2 regions of the Xanthomonas sp. NCPPB 3442 genome follow, and region 2 is predicted to be linked to the other one. Evidence: predicted binding sites of a transcription regulator. Region 2 holds the regulator's gene; the other holds the start of a gene.
The links. The regulator HrcA, encoded in region 2, represses chaperone genes, less so after heat shock. The targets are predictions, from matches to a motif close to TTNGCACTCNNNNNNNNNGAGTGCNAA.

Region 1 (8,421 bases), 1.2 Mb from region 2:
TCCTTGCGACCGGCAGCCGTTTCGCTGGCCGCTGCAGCCTGTTGCCCGAGCGCCTCGACATAGGTGAACTTGGAGCACGCATTGACGAATGGCGCCGGTGTCTTCTTCTCGCCGAAGCCATAGACCTTCATGCCGTCGGTCAGCAGCCGCATCACCAGCGGCGTGAAGTCGGCATCGCTGGAGACGATCGCAAATCCATCCAGATTGCGCGCGTACAACAGGTCCATCGCATCGATCACCATCGCCATGTCCGAGGCGTTCTTGCCGGAACTGTAGGCAAATTGCTGGATCGGCCGGATCGCGTAGTCGTGCAATGCCGCCTCCCAACCTTTCAAGTGCGGGCTCTTCCAGTTGCCGTAGGCGCGGCGCACGTTGGCCACGCCGTAGCGCGCCACTTCGGCCAGCACCACGTCGATCTTGCCGGCCGGCGCATTGTCCGCATCGATCAGCAGCGCGATGCGTTTGTCGGGGTTGTCGATCATGCTCATTGCTCCAGGGAGTTCGCAGATTCGGTCTTGAAGTCGGTGTCGGTGTCCATCTCACTCTCCTCCACGTCGGTCTCGGCCGGCAATGTGTACTCGGTACCATCGCGCAGCGTGAGCACGCCCGTACTCAGGATCTCGCGTTCGGCACCGTCGCTGACCCAGGTGGCGTGCACGCGCCCGGTGCCGCGATCGCCTTGCACATCGAACACGAACTCGTCGCTCCCCGGTGCCAGACTGGTGCGATACAGATCCACCCGCATGTCGCGGATCTGCCCGATATGTTCCTGCACCACAGCATCGGCCTGTAGCGCACTGCGCGCCTGATCGGCAAACAACGACCAACCGGTCGACATCAGCCAGATGAGCGCGCCAAACACCAGCATCGCCATCAGCACCACGCACGTCGCCACGCCAATCAGCCCGATCGCCACACTACTGAGCGACTTTGGGGCGACAGCTGCCGGCGACGGTGCAGCGGGTTGCACAGACGACAACGGCGGCAACGGCGGCGGGAGCGAGGACATGGGCTGGCCGGAAGCGGGAGATGCGACATGATGCCGCAGGCGGGCCGCGCTCACGCGGCATGTTCATTGCCGATGCGGCATCCTGATGGGCCCGCGTCGCACTCCATCGGACCTCACGATGACCTCTCCCCCCTCCCAAGCTCCGCTGCATCTGGTTGTGGTCGGCGGCGGATTCGCCGGCTTATGGGCGACCCGCGCGCTCGACGACCCCGGCATCCGCATCACCCTGGTCGACCGCCAGAACCACCACCTGTTCCAGCCGCTGCTGTACCAGGTGGCCACCGCCGGCCTGTCGGCACCGGACATCGCCGCGCCGCTCCGGCACATCCTGCGCGAGCAACGCAATGTCGAAGTACTGCTCGGCGATGTCACCGATATCGCACCAGACCGCCGCGAGGTGGTATTGGCCGATGGCAGCACGCTCGGCTACGACATGCTGCTGCTGGCCACCGGCGCCACCCATGCCTATTTCGGTAACGACCAATGGGCCGAACACGCCCCCGGCCTGAAAACGCTGTACGACGCGCTGGTGCTGCGGCGCAAGCTGCTGCTGGCCTTCGAGCGCGCAGAAGCCGAATCCGACCCTGCCGCACGCGCCGCCTGGCTGAGCTTTGCCGTGGTCGGCGGCGGGCCCACCGGCGTCGAACTGGCCGGCACCCTGGCCGAAATCGCCCGCCACACGCTCAAGAACGAGTTCCGCCACATCGACCCGCGGCAGGCGCGCGTGCGCCTGGTCGAAGCCGGTCCGCGCGTGCTGCCCTCGTTTCCGGAAGATCTCACCGCCAAGGCGCGCAAGCAGCTGGAACGTCTGGGCGTGGAGGTGCACACCGGGACTCCGGTCACGCAGATCGATGCGCTGGGCTACCAGCTCGGCGACACCTTCGTGCCGGCACGCACCGTGGTCTGGGCCGCCGGCGTGGCCGCCTCGCCGCTGGCGCGTACGCTGGGCGTGCCGCTGGATCGCGCCGGCCGCGTGCTGGTCGAGGCCGACCTCAGCGTACCGGGCCACCCGGACATCTTCGTCGGCGGCGATCTGGCCTCGGTGCAGCAGGACGGCCGCCCGGTGCCGGGCGTGGCGCCGGCCGCCAAGCAGATGGGCAAGCACATCGCCAAGGCGATCCGGGCGCGGCAGCGCGGCCAGACCGCCCCGGCGTTTCGCTACCAGGACTACGGCAACCTGGCCACGATCGGCCGCATGGCCGCCATCGTGCATGTGGGCAAGCTCAAGTTGTCCGGCATCGTCGCCTGGTGGTTCTGGCTGGCTGCGCACGTGTACTTTCTGATCGGCTTCCGCAACCGGTTCGTGGTGCTGGTGAACTGGGCGATGGCGTACTGGAGCTACCAGCGCGCCGCACGCATCATCTTCGGCGGCGCCGCCGACGACCCGCCGCCCAGCAGCAAGGACGGGTGATAGCGGCCCAGGCCGTGCGATGCTGTGCGGCCTGATTCGACGACCCGATCGTGGCAACTGTCCTGTTCCTGCTGGATCTGCTCGGCACCTTCGTGTTCGCCCTGAGCGGCGCGACCTTGGCGGTGCGCAACCGCCTGGACCTGTTCGGCGTGCTGGTGCTCTCCTGCGCGGCAGCGGTGTCCGGCGGCATCGTGCGCGATGTGCTGATCGGCGCCACCCCGCCGGCCGCGCTGGTGCAGCCGCAGTATCTGCTGGTGGCCTGCCTGGCCGGCGTGGCCGGGTTCTATTGGCATGCAGCGGTGGAGCGGCTGCGCAACCCGGTGCAACTCTTCGATGCGGCCGGATTGGCGCTGTTTGCGGTCTACGGCACCAGCAAGGCGCTGGACTATCACCTCAGCCCACTCAGCGCGACGCTGCTGGGCATGCTCAGCGGCATCGGCGGAGGCATCGCGCGCGATCTGCTGGTGGCGCGCACGCCGGTGGTGCTGCAGGCCGAACTGTATGCGGTAGCAGCGCTTGCCGGTGGCGGGCTGGTCGCGATCGGGCACGTCCTGGATGTGCCGCAGGCCTGGTCGTTGGCGACCGGCGGCGGCGTGTGTTTCGGCCTGCGCTTCATGGCCATCCGCTACGGCTGGCATCTGCCGGTGGCGCGCACGCCGGAGTAGCAATCGCGTAACACCACATATGCAAACGGCCCGGAAAACCGGGCCGTCTGTACAACCACTCGCGCAAGACCGACAGGGTCAGGCGACGAACAGCGCCTTCATCTTCTTCAGCGCATTGGCTTCGATCTGGCGGATACGCTCGGCCGACACGCCGTATTCGTCTGCCAGTTCCTGCAGCGTCACTTTCGAATCGGAATCCAGCCAACGGCGCTTGACGATGTCGCGCGAACGCGCGTCCAGTCCAGCCATGCCTTCGCGCAGCAGCTGCAGCTGGTTGTCTTCGCTGTCGTGGCGCTCGTACGCCTGCGACGGGTCTTCTTCATTGGCGACCAGATAGCTCACCGGCGACGGCGGGCCGTGATCGTCGTCTTCGTCCGACGACGCGTCGAAACCGATATCGCGACCGGACAGGCGCGACTCCATCTCCATCACTTCACGCTCGGAGACGTTCAGGTCCTTGGCAACCGCAGTCACTTCCGACGCATTGAGCCAACCCAGACGGGTCTTGGACTTGCGCAGGTTGAAGAACAGCTTGCGCTGCGCCTTGGTGGTGGCGACCTTGACGATGCGCCAGTTCTTCAGGATGAACTCGTGCATCTCGGCACGGATCCAGTGCACCGCGAAGCTGACCAGGCGCACGCCCATGTCTGGGTCGAAGCGCTTGACCGCCTTCATCAGGCCGATATTGCCTTCCTGGATCAGGTCGCCCAGCGGCAGGCCGTAGCCGTTGTAGCCGCGGGCCACGTGCACCACGAAGCGCAGGTGGGAATGGACCAGTTCGCGCGCGGCGTCCAGGTCCAGCTCGTCGCGGAAGCGACGGGCCAGATCCTGCTCCTCATCGACCGACAGCACCGGGATCTGGTGCACGGCACCGATGTAGGCGTCCAGCGAACCGAGCGCACTGGGAATCGGGAGATTGTTTGCCACAAGGGCAGTCGAGGTAGTCTGATTCATAGGCACCATCTTAGCAGTCGAACTATTGGACTGCCGGGTACAGAAAGAGTTCCCAGCATTCCATTTATAGAACGTTCGGGTGTTTGGCATCACCGGTGTTCTACAGCCCGGCACCCCAAATTCGAGGCTTACGGTATCACCAAGCCCCTGTGCAAACCGTGACAAATTGGTTGCGCAACGAGATGCCGCCAGCGTCGTTCAGGCGCCGGTGGAGGTGGTGTCCAGCGCGCTGCGCGGTGGCAGCGACCAGTCGATCGGGCTCAGACCACGCCGCCGCAAATGGTCGTTGGTCTTGGAAAAATGCCGGCAGCCCAGGAAGCCGCGGTGCGCCGACAGCGGCGAAGGATGCGGCGCCTTCAAGACCCGATGGCGTGCCGGGTCGATGACCTTGCCCTTGGACTGTGCATAGCTGCCCCACAGCAGGAACACCAGCCCTTCGCGCTCGCGGTTGAGGGTGTCCACCACATGATCGGTGAAGCCTTCCCAGCCCTTGTTCTGGTGGGCGCCGGCGCGTCCCTGCTCCACCGTCAGCACGGCATTGAGCAGCAGCACGCCCTGGCGCGCCCAGGGCATCAGGTAGCCGTGATCCGGCCGCGCGATCCCCAGGTCGTCCTGGATCTCTTTGTAGATGTTGAGCAGCGACGGCGGCACCGGCACGCCGGGCAATACCGAGAAGCACAGCCCATGCGCCTGACCTTCGCCGTGATACGGGTCCTGGCCCAGGATCACTACCTTGACCTGCTCGAACGGGGTGGCGTCGAAGGCGGCGAAGATCTGCGGGCCGGGCGGAAACACCCGTGCTCCGGCCGCCTTGCGCTGGCGCAGGAATGCCGACAGCTCCTGCATCTGCGGGCGCAGCAGCCAGTCGCCCACTCTTGCCTTCCACGACGGTTCCAGCTGGATGCGTCCCTCCCCTTCAGTCATAGCGTGACAGCCTGATCCTCCAGGCGTGCCAGGCGCAGCTGGAACAACACCTTGGTCACCAGCAGGCGCTCTTCGATCGGTTTCTGCACCAGATCGTTGGCACCGGCGCGCAGCAAGTCGGATTGATTGCGCGGGTTGGTGTCGCCGGTCATCACCAGCACCGGCAGGCGGCGCTTGCCGTAGGCGAAATCGATGCGGATACGCTCGACCACGTCGCGGCCGTTGAGCTCGCCTTTCAGGGTCACGTCGGTCAGCACCACGTCGATGCGGCGTTCGGTGCGGCCCAGCGATTCGGCGGTGAGCAGCGCAAAGGCATCTTCGGCGGTGAGCACGTGCACCACTTTCAGGCTCTGCCGTTCGAGCATGCGCTTGGTCGCCTCGGCCACCACGCGGCTGTCTTCGATGTAGAGCACGGTCGCCCCCACCACCGGCTCGGGCTGCACGTAGCCGCGGATGAAGGTCGCCAGGGCTTCATGGCCCAGCGCCTTGTCGAAATAATCGGTGACGTACTCGGTGAATCGGCGCTCCACCAGATGCTGCTGCGCATCGCCGGAGACCACGATTACCGGTACATAGGCCTGCCCGGCGGTTTCGCGCACGCTGCGCGCCAGGGTCAGGCCGTCGCCATCGGGCAGCGACAGCGAGGTGGTGACCAGATCCACGGCGCCGGCTTCCAGCGCCTGCCGCGCTTCGGCAATGTTGGAACAGCCGATCACCTGCACATTGGGCAGGTCGCGCTTGAGCACGTCGGCAATCAGCTTGCGCACCAACTTGGAACCATCGACCACCATCACGCGCGGTGCGTCGCTGATCAGGTGTTTGAGATCTGGTGGATGCATGGCAGGCCTCAGGTCTCGGTAGGACGGGTCTGGCGAAGGAAATGGCCGGTCACCAGCCAGGCACCCAACCAACCCAGGACTAAGGTGCCGACCAGCACCATCGCAGAATGCAACAGATCCAGCCCGTGCAGGGTAAAAGAACTGCCGTAACTGTCGGCCAATGTCGCCAACGGCGCACGCAATGCCAGGCCCGAGGCGGCGATCAGAGCGAGCGCGACAGCGCCGGCGCCGAGTCCGTACCACGCGCCCAGATACAAAAACGGGCGGCGGATGAAGCCATCGCTGGCGCCGAGCAACTGCAGCACGCCGATTTCCTCGCGCCGCGACTGAATGTCCAGCCGCACGGTGTTGCCGACCACCAGCACCGCACCGATCCCGAGCAGGGCAGACAACACCTGGACCAGGCGCTCGCCGAAGTGCAACCAGCCATCCAGGCGCTTGCGCCACAGCGCATCGTGCTGCACCTGATCGGTCTGCGGCAGCGCCTGCAGCGCATTGGCCAGCTGCGCGTCGTCGGTCGCATCGGCGGGAGTGACGATCAGCAAGGTGGGCAGCGGGTTGTCGCCCAGCGCATCGGCCGCTTCATCGAGCTTGGCGCTTTCGCGCAGCTCGGCCAAGCCCTGCTCCGGCGTGCGCAGCGTCACCTTGGCGACATCCGGGCGTGCACGCAGCTCGCCGGCCAGCGCCTGCGCCGCCTCGGCAGCCACGTCGACCTTCAGAAACAGATTGATCTCGCGCGACTGCTGCACGCTGCCGGCCAGCAGCTTGACGTTATCCAGCGCGATCGACAGCCCCAGCGGCAGGGCCAGGGCCAGGGCCATCACCACGATGGTCAGCAACGTGGCCCACGGCTTGCGCATCGCACGGCCCAGGCTGAAGGCAATGCTGTGCAGATGGTGGTCGATCCAGACGCCGAGCCGCGACGGCGCGACGGTTTCGGTATTGGCGGGCTTGCTCATTCGGCCAGGTCCTGCGGCGAGATGTCGTCGACCAGGCGGCCGTGATCCAGGATCAGCACGCGCTTGCGCATCTGCTTGAGCAGCGCCAGGTCGTGGCTGACCACCAGCACGCTGGTGCCACGGGCCGGAAGTTCGGCGAACAACTGCATGATTTCCGCGGCCAGTGCCGGGTCGAGATTGCCGGTGGGCTCATCGGCCACCAGCAGCCGCGGCTCGCCGACGATGGCGCGCGCGATGCCCACGCGTTGCTGCTCGCCGGCAGACAATTGCGACGGCAGGGCTTTCTCGCGATGGGCCAGACCGATGCGCTCCAATGCCGAGCGCACGCGCTTGCCGATCTCGGAACGCCGGGTGCCGCGCAAGATCAGCGGCAGGGCCACGTTCTCGGCGATGCTGCGGTCGTTGAGCAGACGGTGGTCCTGATAGACCGCACCCACCTGGCGCCGATGCAGCGGAATCTGCCGGCCACGTACCTTGAGCAGGTTACGTTCGCCCAGCAGTACCGCGCCCTGACTCGGGCGTTCGCTGAGGTGGATCAATTTGAGCAAGGTACTTTTGCCGGCGCCGGAGTGGCCGGTCACGAACAGCATCTCGCCATCGGCCACTTCGAAGCTGACATCGGTCAGCGCCTGGTGGCCACCGGCGTAGTGCTTGCTGACGTTGTCGAAACGCAGAACGGTCATTCAGCGATTATGCCGGAGCGTCAGTGCTTGCGTCGCATCGCCGATGCGCGGCGATGCGATCAGTGCCGCAAACGGTCAGTTGCCTGAGACCAGCGAACGCAGTCGGCGGCCGATCCGGCTGAGCAGCGAGGGGCTGCCCGACGGCTTGGCGGCGGCACGCACCGGCTTGGCAACCACCTGGGTGGGCTTACGCGGTGCGGCAGGTGCGGGAACCGGCGTGGATGCCACTGCCGGCTCGGCACCCTCGACCGGACGACCGTTACGACGACGCCGACGCTTGCGTGGCGCGCGCTCGGCATCGGCCACGCCCGCGGAAGGTGCCTGTCCCGCCGCTGCGGCAACGACCGGATGTTCGGTCGACGCCGCAGTTGCAGGCGCCTGGCCTTCCACCCGTGGCTTGCGACGCGGACGCGGCTTGCCATCGGCACCGGCGCCTTCGCGGCGACCACCGCCACCGCCACTGCCGCTGCGCGACCCGCCCGAACCACTGCGCCCGCCACCGCGACGCTGTTCTTCGGCGGCGCGCTGCTCGCGCGCTTCGCGGAAGATCGTGCCCACGCTGTCGCCAGCGTCGTCGTCGGCCTCTTCGCCTTCCACCGGCACGCGTGGCGCACGCGGCAGCGGCGTCAGCAGTTCGGACGTCACCGGCTCGACCGGGATCTTCTGCTCGATATAGGCCTCGATGTCCGGCAGGCTCATCGCATAGCGTTCGCAGGCGAAGCTGATCGCATCGCCTTCCTCGCCCAGGCGCGCGGTGCGGCCGATGCGATGGACGTAGTCTTCGGCGTCGAACGGCAGGTCGTAGTTGTAGACGTACTTGACGCCATCGATATGCAGACCGCGCGCAGCCACGTCGGTGGCGACCAGGATTTCGAGCTGGCCTTTCTGGAAGCGGTTGAGCAGCGACTCGCGCTTCTTCTGCGGCACATCGCCCGACAGCACGCCGACCCGGTAGCCGTGCCGCTCCAGGGTGCGCG
Region 2 (8,421 bases):
CCGGTCTGGGTCTCGGCCGGGATGCGGATCTCCGCTTCGCCGCCTAGGGTCGCCACGCGCACGGTATCGCCGAGCGCGGCCTGCGAAATGCGGATCGGCACCTCGCAATGCAGATCGTCGCCGTCGCGCTGGAAGATCGCATGCTCGCGCACCCGCACTTCCACATACAGATCGCCCGGCGGCGTGCCGGCCGGGCCGGCCTCGCCTTCGCCTGCAAGACGAATCCGGTCGCCGGTATCCACGCCGGCGGGCACCTTGATCGACAGCACCTTGTCTTCTTCCACGCGACCGGCACCGTGGCAGGTCTTGCAGGGGTTCTGGATCAGCGTGCCGCGCCCGTCGCAATGCGGGCAGCTCTGCTGCATGGCGAAAATGCCGCGCTGGATGCGCACCTGGCCGCGCCCATGGCAGGTGCCGCAGGTCTCGACCTTGCCGTCTTCCGAACCGCTGCCGTGGCAGGGCGCGCATTCGACCAGCGTCGGAATCTCGATGCGGCGCTCGATCCCGGCGACGGCTTCTTCCAGATCCAGTTCCAGTACGTAACCCACGTCGGCACCACGTCGCGCAGCGCGCGGACCGGCGGCGCCACCGCCGAAAATATTGCCGAAGATATCGCCAAAGATATCTCCCATGTCCGGGCCACCCGGCCCACCGCCACCGCCCATGCCGTGCTCGAAGGCCGCATGGCCGTGCGCGTCGTAGGCGCGCCGCTTATTGCCATCGGACAGCACCTCGTAGGCTTCCTTGCATTCCTTGAACGCCGCTTCGGCAGCCGCGTCGCCAGGATTGCGGTCCGGGTGGTGCTTCATCGCACAGCGCCGGTACGCCTTCTTCAGCTCCTCGTCGCTGGCGCCACGGGCAACGCCCAGCACTTCGTAGTAATCGCGTTTGCTCATAAGCCGGGATTCGGGATTCGTGATTTGAGATTCGTTGAAACGCAAAAGCGGACAGCGTGTGCTGGTCCGCCCTGGCGACGCGACGCGTTAAGGATATCGGGACGGGAATCGGCAAGCTTTAGCGCTTGCCAATCCCCACTCCCGACTCCCAAATCACGGCTTACTTCTTGTCGTCCTTGACCTCGGTGAACTCGGCGTCCACCACGTCGTCGGCGGCCTTGGAGGCCTGTGCGTTGCCGCTGGCCGCATCGGCGTTACCGCCCTGCTCTGCCGCCGCAGCTGCTGCGTACAACGACTGGCCGGCTTCTTCCAGCGTCTTGGTGCGTGCTTCGATCTGCGCCTTGTCGTCGCCCTTCATGGCGGTTTCCAGATCCGACAGCGCCGCTTCCACCTTGCCGATCACATCGCCACCGACCTTGCTGCCATGCTCGGTGATCGCGGTACGGGTGGCGTGGATCAGACCATCGGCCTGGTTGCGGGCCTGCACCAGCTCCTGGAACTTCTTGTCTTCTTCGCGGTTGGCTTCCGCGTCGGCGACCATGCGCTGGATCTCTTCGTCCGACAGACCCGAACCGGCCTTAATCTCGACCTTCTGTTCCTTGTTGGTCTTCTTGTCCTTGGCCGACACGTGCAGGATGCCGTTGGCGTCGATGTCGAAGGACACTTCTACCTGCGGCATGCCGCGCGGCGCCGGCTCGATGCCGGACAGGTCGAACTTGGCCAGCGACTTGTTGAAGCGGGCCTGCTCGCGCTCACCCTGCAACACATGCACGGTCACGGCCGACTGGTTGTCTTCGGCGGTGGAGAAGGTCTGCGAGGCCTTGGTCGGAATGGTGGTGTTCTTTTCGATGATCTTGGTGAACACGCCGCCCATGGTCTCGATACCCAGCGACAGCGGGGTCACGTCCAGCAGCAGCACGTCCTTGACGTCGCCGGCCAGCACGCCGCCCTGGATCGCCGCACCCACGGCCACCGCCTCGTCCGGGTTGACGTCCTTGCGCGGTTCCTTGCCGAAGAAATCGGCAACCGCCTGCTGCACCTTCGGCATGCGGGTCTGGCCGCCGACCAGGATCACTTCGTTGATGTCGCTGGCGCGCAGGCCAGCGTCGTTCAACGCGGTGCGGCACGGCTCGATCGACTTCTTGACCAAGTCTTCCACCAGCGCTTCGAGCTTGGCACGGGTCAACTTGATGTTGAGGTGCTTCGGGCCCGACGCATCGGCGGTGACGTACGGCAGGTTCACTTCGGTCTGCTGGCTGGACGACAGCTCGATCTTGGCGCGCTCTGCGGCGTCTTTCAGGCGCTGCAGCGCCAGCGGATCCTTACGCAGGTCGATGCCCTGGTCCTTGTTGAATTCGTCGACCAGGTACTCGATGACGCGGTTGTCGAAGTCTTCGCCGCCCAGGAAGGTGTCGCCGTTGGTGGCCAGCACTTCGAACTGCTTTTCGCCATCGACTTCGGCGATCTCGATGATCGACACGTCGAAGGTACCGCCGCCCAGGTCGTACACGGCAATCTTGCGGTCGCCGCCGTTCTTGTCCAGGCCATAGGCCAGGGCTGCGGCGGTCGGCTCGTTGATGATGCGCTTGACGTCCAGACCGGCGATGCGACCGGCATCCTTGGTGGCCTGGCGCTGGCTGTCGTTGAAGTACGCCGGCACGGTGATCACCGCTTCGGTGACCTTCTCGCCGAGGAAGTCTTCGGCGGTCTTCTTCATCTTTTCCAGCACGCGCGCGGAGATTTCCTGCGGCGCCATGCGCTTGGCATCGCTGGTCTGCACCCAGGCATCGCCGTTGTCGTGCGCCAGGATGCCGTACGGCACGTGCGAGATGTCCTTCTGCACTTCGCCATCGGTGAACTTGCGGCCGATCAGGCGCTTCACCGCGTAGAAGGTGTTCTTCGGGTTGGTCACGGCCTGGCGCTTGGCCGAGGCGCCGACCAGCACTTCGCCGTCCTTGGTGTAGGCGACGATCGAAGGCGTGGTGCGATCGCCCTCGGAGTTTTCGATGACGCGGGCCTTGCCGCCGTCCATGATCGACACGCACGAGTTCGTGGTGCCGAGGTCAATACCAATGATCTTGCCCATGGATACGCTCCTGATGATTCTGTAGCTGTGTCCGGCGACGCCGGGTCTGGCTGAGATGTGGGGGTGGTGCGCAGGTGTTCAAGCCACCGGCGCACATCTGTGTTTCGTGCCTGCGCCTGGCAGTTCAGCCGGCGCTGCGGTTCAGTCGTGCTTGGCCACGACCACCAGGGCCGGGCGCAGCAGGCGATCGTTGAGCAGGTAGCCCTTCTGGAACACCTGCACGACGTGACCCGGCGCAACGCCCTCGGCCTCGCCCTGGCTGATCGCCTGGTGCTGGTCCGGGTTGAACGGCTGGCCGACCGGATCGAGCAGGGTCAGGCCGTTGTCGGCGGCCACCTTGAGCAATTGCTTGTAGGTCATGTCCAGGCCATCGCGCAGCGGGCTGGGCTCGGTGCCGGCGGCGGTGAGTCCCGCGTCCAGGCTGTCGAACACCGGCAGCAGCTCGCCGAGCAGCTTCTCGTTGGCGAACTTGCGCGCGTTTTCCACGTCGCGGGCGATACGCTTGCGCTGGTTTTCCAGGTCGGCGCGCTCGCGCAGGGCATCGGCCTTGACCAGGGCGATCTCGCTGCGCAGCGATTCGATCTCGGCCTTGAGCGGATCGGTCTCGGGCGGGTTCTGGGACAGGTCTTCGGAGTCGAATTCGGGGTGGTCTTGGTTCATATGCAGTTCCCGGGCAAGCGGAACGCCCGCCCCAACGTCACCCCGTATATGGGCGCCCGCGCGCGTTTCAAGCAAAGCATCGCGCCGATCGATGCCGGTTATCGCGTACCGGGCGACTCCATGGCCGCGCCCAGCACGTCGGCGGCGGTCTGCACCAGCGGAATCAGCCGGTCGTAGGCCATGCGTTTGGGCCCGATCACCCCCAGCACGCCCAGCACCTGGCCATTGGCGGCGTAAGGTGCAGTGACCAGCGAGACGTCTTCCAGCGACACCATGCCGGTTTCCTCGCCGATGAAGATGCGCACGCCCGGCGCCTGGATGGTGCGCTCGAGCAGCTGCAGGATCTCGCGCTTGCTGGCGAAGGCCTCGAACAGTTCGCGCAGGCGATCCAGATCCGACAGGTCCTGCACGCCCATCAGCCGGGTCTGCCCGGCCATCACCATGTCCTCGGCATCGGCCGGTACCAGAGCCTCGCTGGCCAGGTCCACGCTGTGCGCCAGCAGTTGTTCCATCTCGCTCTTGGCCATGCGCAGCTCGCGCAGCAGGCAGGCGCGGATGTCGGCCAGCGCGCGCCCGGCAAACTGCGCATTGAGGTAATTGGCCACCCGTTCCAGCTCGGCCGGCTCGTAAGCGCGGCGCGGCTCGATCACGCGGTTCTGCACCTCGTTGTCGGCAAACACCAGGATCGCCAGCACGCGGCGCGCATCCAGCGCCACGAAGTCGATATGCCGGAACGCGAACTGCTCGCGGCGCGGCGCGCTGACCACGCCGACGAAGTGGCTCATCGCCGACAGCATCTGCGAGGCGCTGCCCAGCAACGATTGCGTGCCGTTGCCGCTGGCCAGCTCCGCGCGCAGGCGGCGGACTTCCTCTTCGCCAGGCGGCTGCATCTGCACCAGGCTGTCGACGAACACCCGGTAGCCATGCGCAGTGGGCACGCGTCCGGCCGAGGTATGCGGGGAGCTGAGCAGGCCGACGTCTTCCAGGTCGGCCAGGATATTGCGGATGGTGGCCGGGCTGACGTCCAGCCCCGCATGCTGGGCCAGCGTCTTGGAGCCCACCGGCTCGCCGTCGCGGATGTAGCGCGCAATCAGGGTGCGCAGCAACTGGCGGGCGCGAGGGTCGAGCATTGGGGACTGGGACGCGCGCATGGGATCATCCGGTGAGACAGCGCATAGATAATGTCTGGCCCCGGGGATGGCAAGCGTCCGATTCCCCGTCTGCCCCTGCCACCCTAAGCTTCCCCAAAGCGTTCACACTCGACCTCATGCTCAGACACCTCTCGATCAAGGATTTCGCCGTTGTCCGTGCCACCGAACTGGAATTCGGGCCGGGAATGACCGTGGTATCGGGCGAAACCGGCGCCGGCAAGTCGCTGATGGTGGACGCGCTGGGCTTTCTGTCCGGCCTGCGCGCCGACAGCGGCGTGGTCCGTCATGGCGCCGAGCGCGCCGAACTGTCGGCCGAATTCCAGCTACCGGCCGAGCATCCCGGGCTGCGCTGGCTGGCCGACAACGAACTCGACGACGAGGCGCAATGCCAGCTGCGCCGGATCATCCGCGCCGACGGCGGCTCGCGCGCGTGGATCAACGGCCGCCCGGTCACTTCCTCGCAACTGGCGGAACTGGCCTCGAGACTGGTCGAAATCCACGGCCAGCACGAGCACCAGGCGCTGATGGCCCGGCACAGCCAGCTCGCCCTGCTCGATGCCTACGCCCGCAACAGCGCCCAGCGCGAGCAGGTGCGCCAGGCCAGCCAGCGCTGGCAGGCGCTGCTGGACGAGCGCGATGCGCTCTCCGCGCAGGGCGATGTCTCCGACCGGATCGGCTTTCTGGAACACCAACTGGCCGAACTGGAGCGCGAGGACCTGGACCCGGCCGCGATTGCCGCACTGGACGTCAATCACCGCCGCCAGGCCCATGCCACCGCGCTGATCGGTGCCTGCGACAGCGTCGCCCAGCAGCTCAACGGCGACGACGGCGCCAGTGCCCTGGGCCTGTTGCAGGACAGCCGCCACGATTTGTCGCGCGTGGCCGAACACGAACCGCGGCTGGCCGAAGTGGACGCGCTGCTGGACAGCGCCGTGATCCAGATCGAGGAAGCGCTGGCCCTGCTCGACCGTGTGCGCGACGACCTGGAGGCCGACCCGGCCCAGTTCGAGGCGATGGAGCGCCGCCTCGGCCGCCTGCACGACCTGGCCCGCAAACACCGCGTCACGCCGGACGAACTGTCCGCGCATCGCGACCACCTGAGCGCCGAAGTCGAGAGCCTGCGCGGCGCCGACGAGCGCCTGCAGCAGCTCGACAAGCACATCGAAACCGCCACCGGCGCCTGGCGCAGCGCGGCCGGCGTGCTCAGCGACAGCCGCACCGCCGCCGCCGAGGCGTTGTCGGCCGCGACCACCGCGCTGATCGGCGAGTTGGGCATGGGCGGCGGGCAGTTCCTGATCCAGCTACAGCCGCACGAGAGCCCCCGGCCGGACCCCAATGGCGCCGAACGGGTGGAATTCCTGGTCGCCGCCAACGCCGGGCAGCCCCCGCGCGCCTTGCGCAAGGTCGCCTCCGGCGGCGAGCTGTCGCGCATTTCGCTGGCCATCGAAGTGGCGGCGCTGGGCCTGGACAGCGTGCCCACCATGGTGTTCGACGAAGTGGATTCGGGCATCGGCGGCGCGGTGGCCGACATCGTCGGGCAGAAGCTGCGCGCGCTGGGCGAAGAGCGCCAGGTGCTGTGCGTTACCCACTTGCCGCAGGTCGCCGCCAAGGGCCACGCGCATTACCGGGTCAGCAAGGCGCCGGTGGACGGCATGACCCAGAGTGCGGTCGAACTGCTCGGCCCGCAGGCCCGCCAGGAAGAATTGGCACGCATGCTGGGTGGTGTGGAAGTGAGCAAGGAAGCGCGCGCGGCCGCCCGCAAGCTGCTGCAGAGCGCCTGAGCGGGACTGGTCGTTCGCAAGCCAGCGCGAAGGGCTTGATCAGGGCAGCCGGCACTGTTGGTGCTGTTGCGCCGGTGCGCCGGTAGCGGTAATCACGCGTGGCCCACCGACGCTGTGGATGCATAGGTTGCCGCTACCAATCGGCCACGTGGAGCTTCCCTAGGCCGTCTCCATGCACTCAGGCAACCTGGGCGGCCCCGCAACCTTCGTCCGCTTGCGAGAGGCTCCTTTCCACTGACAACTGCCGGCCCTCGTCAGCGAGGTTTCCTCGCTCAGCTGACCCGCTCCCTCCCCGCCAGCCAAGCCCCAGCATTCGCCGACAAGGCTTGCTTATCCCCGCTGGCGGGGGAAGGTGCCCGAGGCTGATGGGGGAAGGTCGTGCATCGAATCCGCCAACACGCCCCCAGAACGCACAAGGCGGCCTGGGCCGCCTTGTAACGGTCATGGCTGCATGGGGACACCCAGCTCAGCGCGGACGCTTTTTGCGCACGTACAGCACCAGCGAGTGCTCTTCCAGTTCGTAGCCGTGCTTGGCGGCGATCTGGCGCTGCAGCGCCTCGATTTCCTCGCTCTCGAACTCGATCACATGACCGGTATCCACGTCCACCATATGGTCGTGATGACCGCCGCGGTCCAGCTCGTAGACGGCCTGCCCGCCTTCGAAATTGTGCTTCAGCACCAGGCCGGCCGCCTCGAACTGGGTCAGCACCCGGTAGACCGTCGCCAGCCCGATCTCGTCGCCGTGATCGAGCAGTTGGCGATAGATGTCTTCTGCGCTGAGGTGATGCTGATTGCTCTTCTGTTCGAGCAGTTCCAGGATCCGCATGCGCGGATGGGTCACCTTGAGCCCGACTTTGCGCAGGTCGTGGGTTTCCATACGTTCTCCGTTCATTGGCGATTTAGCGCCAGCTGCCATCAAACGGGTCGCGGCGACCGGCGGAAGTGTATCATCGGCGTGATTTCCTCAGCACTTAATCCCCGATGCGTAATCTCCTGCTGGTCGCCGCCATTGCTCTTTCCACCGCTGGCTGCGGCATCATCTACAAGCAGCCGATCTACCAGGGCAATCTGATCAAACAGAACGCCGTGGAGCAACTGCAGGTAGGCCAGAGCAAGCAGCAGGTCAGTGCGTTGCTGGGCACGCCCTCGATCCCCGACCCGTTCCATGCCCAGCGCTGGGACTACACCTCCACGCAGCGCGTGGACCGTCTGGCGCGTACCGAGATCAAGAATTTCACCGTGTTCTTCGAGAACGAACAGGTCGCACGCTGGGAAGGCGACTATTTCCCGTCGCAGGACGAGCAACTGGCCAAAGCCGCGCCCAAGCAGTTTGGCCGCAACCTGGCCCGTGACAAGAAGAAGCAACGCGGCCGTTGATGCGGTTACCGGGCGGTCTCGTGATCGCCTGATCGGACCCAAAACGCATCCCTTCGAACGGATGCGTTTTTCGTTTTGCCTGATGCCAACAGAGCGCTTCAGTGACTCTACAGCGCTGACTCCCAGGACCGATCCATCGTGCTGTCTGTCGCATGTCTTAGTCCAAGCGCGCTCGTTCGAACTCAACCAACACGGCTGATTCTTCGAGACACGCCGTCAGCAGTGATGGCGTTGCAGCGAGTCTGCGTCGTCGCAGCGCTGGCAATCGCTAGCGGTTGGGGCCGGCTTTCTTGCTTGGTCCGGCACGCCTGCGGCGGGCTTCCTTCGGATCCAGCAACAGCGGCCTGAGCAATTCGACCCGGTCGCCGTCGCGCAACCCCTGCTCCGGCCGCGCGATCAGCCCGTGCACCGCATACGCGGCGGGGGCCCGCTCCACCGCCAGATCGGACATGGCAACGGCTTCGGCCACC

Region 1: the regulator HrcA is predicted to act here: its motif matches at 4,050-4,076, upstream of rpoH (RNA polymerase sigma factor RpoH).

What each region holds. Positions count from the first base shown of each region.
Region 1 is NZ_CM161514.1:706,026-714,446, reverse strand. It holds gene AC1POX_RS03125 (NYN domain-containing protein) at 1-488, opposite strand, end outside; gene AC1POX_RS03120 (hypothetical protein) at 485-1,009, opposite strand; gene AC1POX_RS03115 (NAD(P)/FAD-dependent oxidoreductase) at 1,128-2,420, shown strand; gene AC1POX_RS03110 (trimeric intracellular cation channel family protein) at 2,471-3,085, shown strand; gene rpoH (RNA polymerase sigma factor RpoH) at 3,164-4,039, opposite strand; gene ung (uracil-DNA glycosylase) at 4,238-4,963, opposite strand; gene AC1POX_RS03095 (response regulator) at 4,960-5,802, opposite strand; gene ftsX (permease-like cell division protein FtsX) at 5,811-6,761, opposite strand; gene ftsE (cell division ATP-binding protein FtsE) at 6,758-7,444, opposite strand; gene rhlB (ATP-dependent RNA helicase RhlB) at 7,520-8,421, opposite strand, start outside.
Region 2 is NZ_CM161514.1:1,948,054-1,956,474, reverse strand. It holds gene dnaJ (molecular chaperone DnaJ) at 1-896, opposite strand, end outside; gene dnaK (molecular chaperone DnaK) at 1,057-2,982, opposite strand; gene grpE (nucleotide exchange factor GrpE) at 3,124-3,642, opposite strand; gene hrcA (heat-inducible transcriptional repressor HrcA) at 3,741-4,772, opposite strand; gene recN (DNA repair protein RecN) at 4,910-6,574, shown strand; gene fur (ferric iron uptake transcriptional regulator) at 7,041-7,451, opposite strand; gene AC1POX_RS08485 (outer membrane protein assembly factor BamE) at 7,556-7,951, shown strand; gene AC1POX_RS08480 (RnfH family protein) at 8,220-8,421, opposite strand, start outside.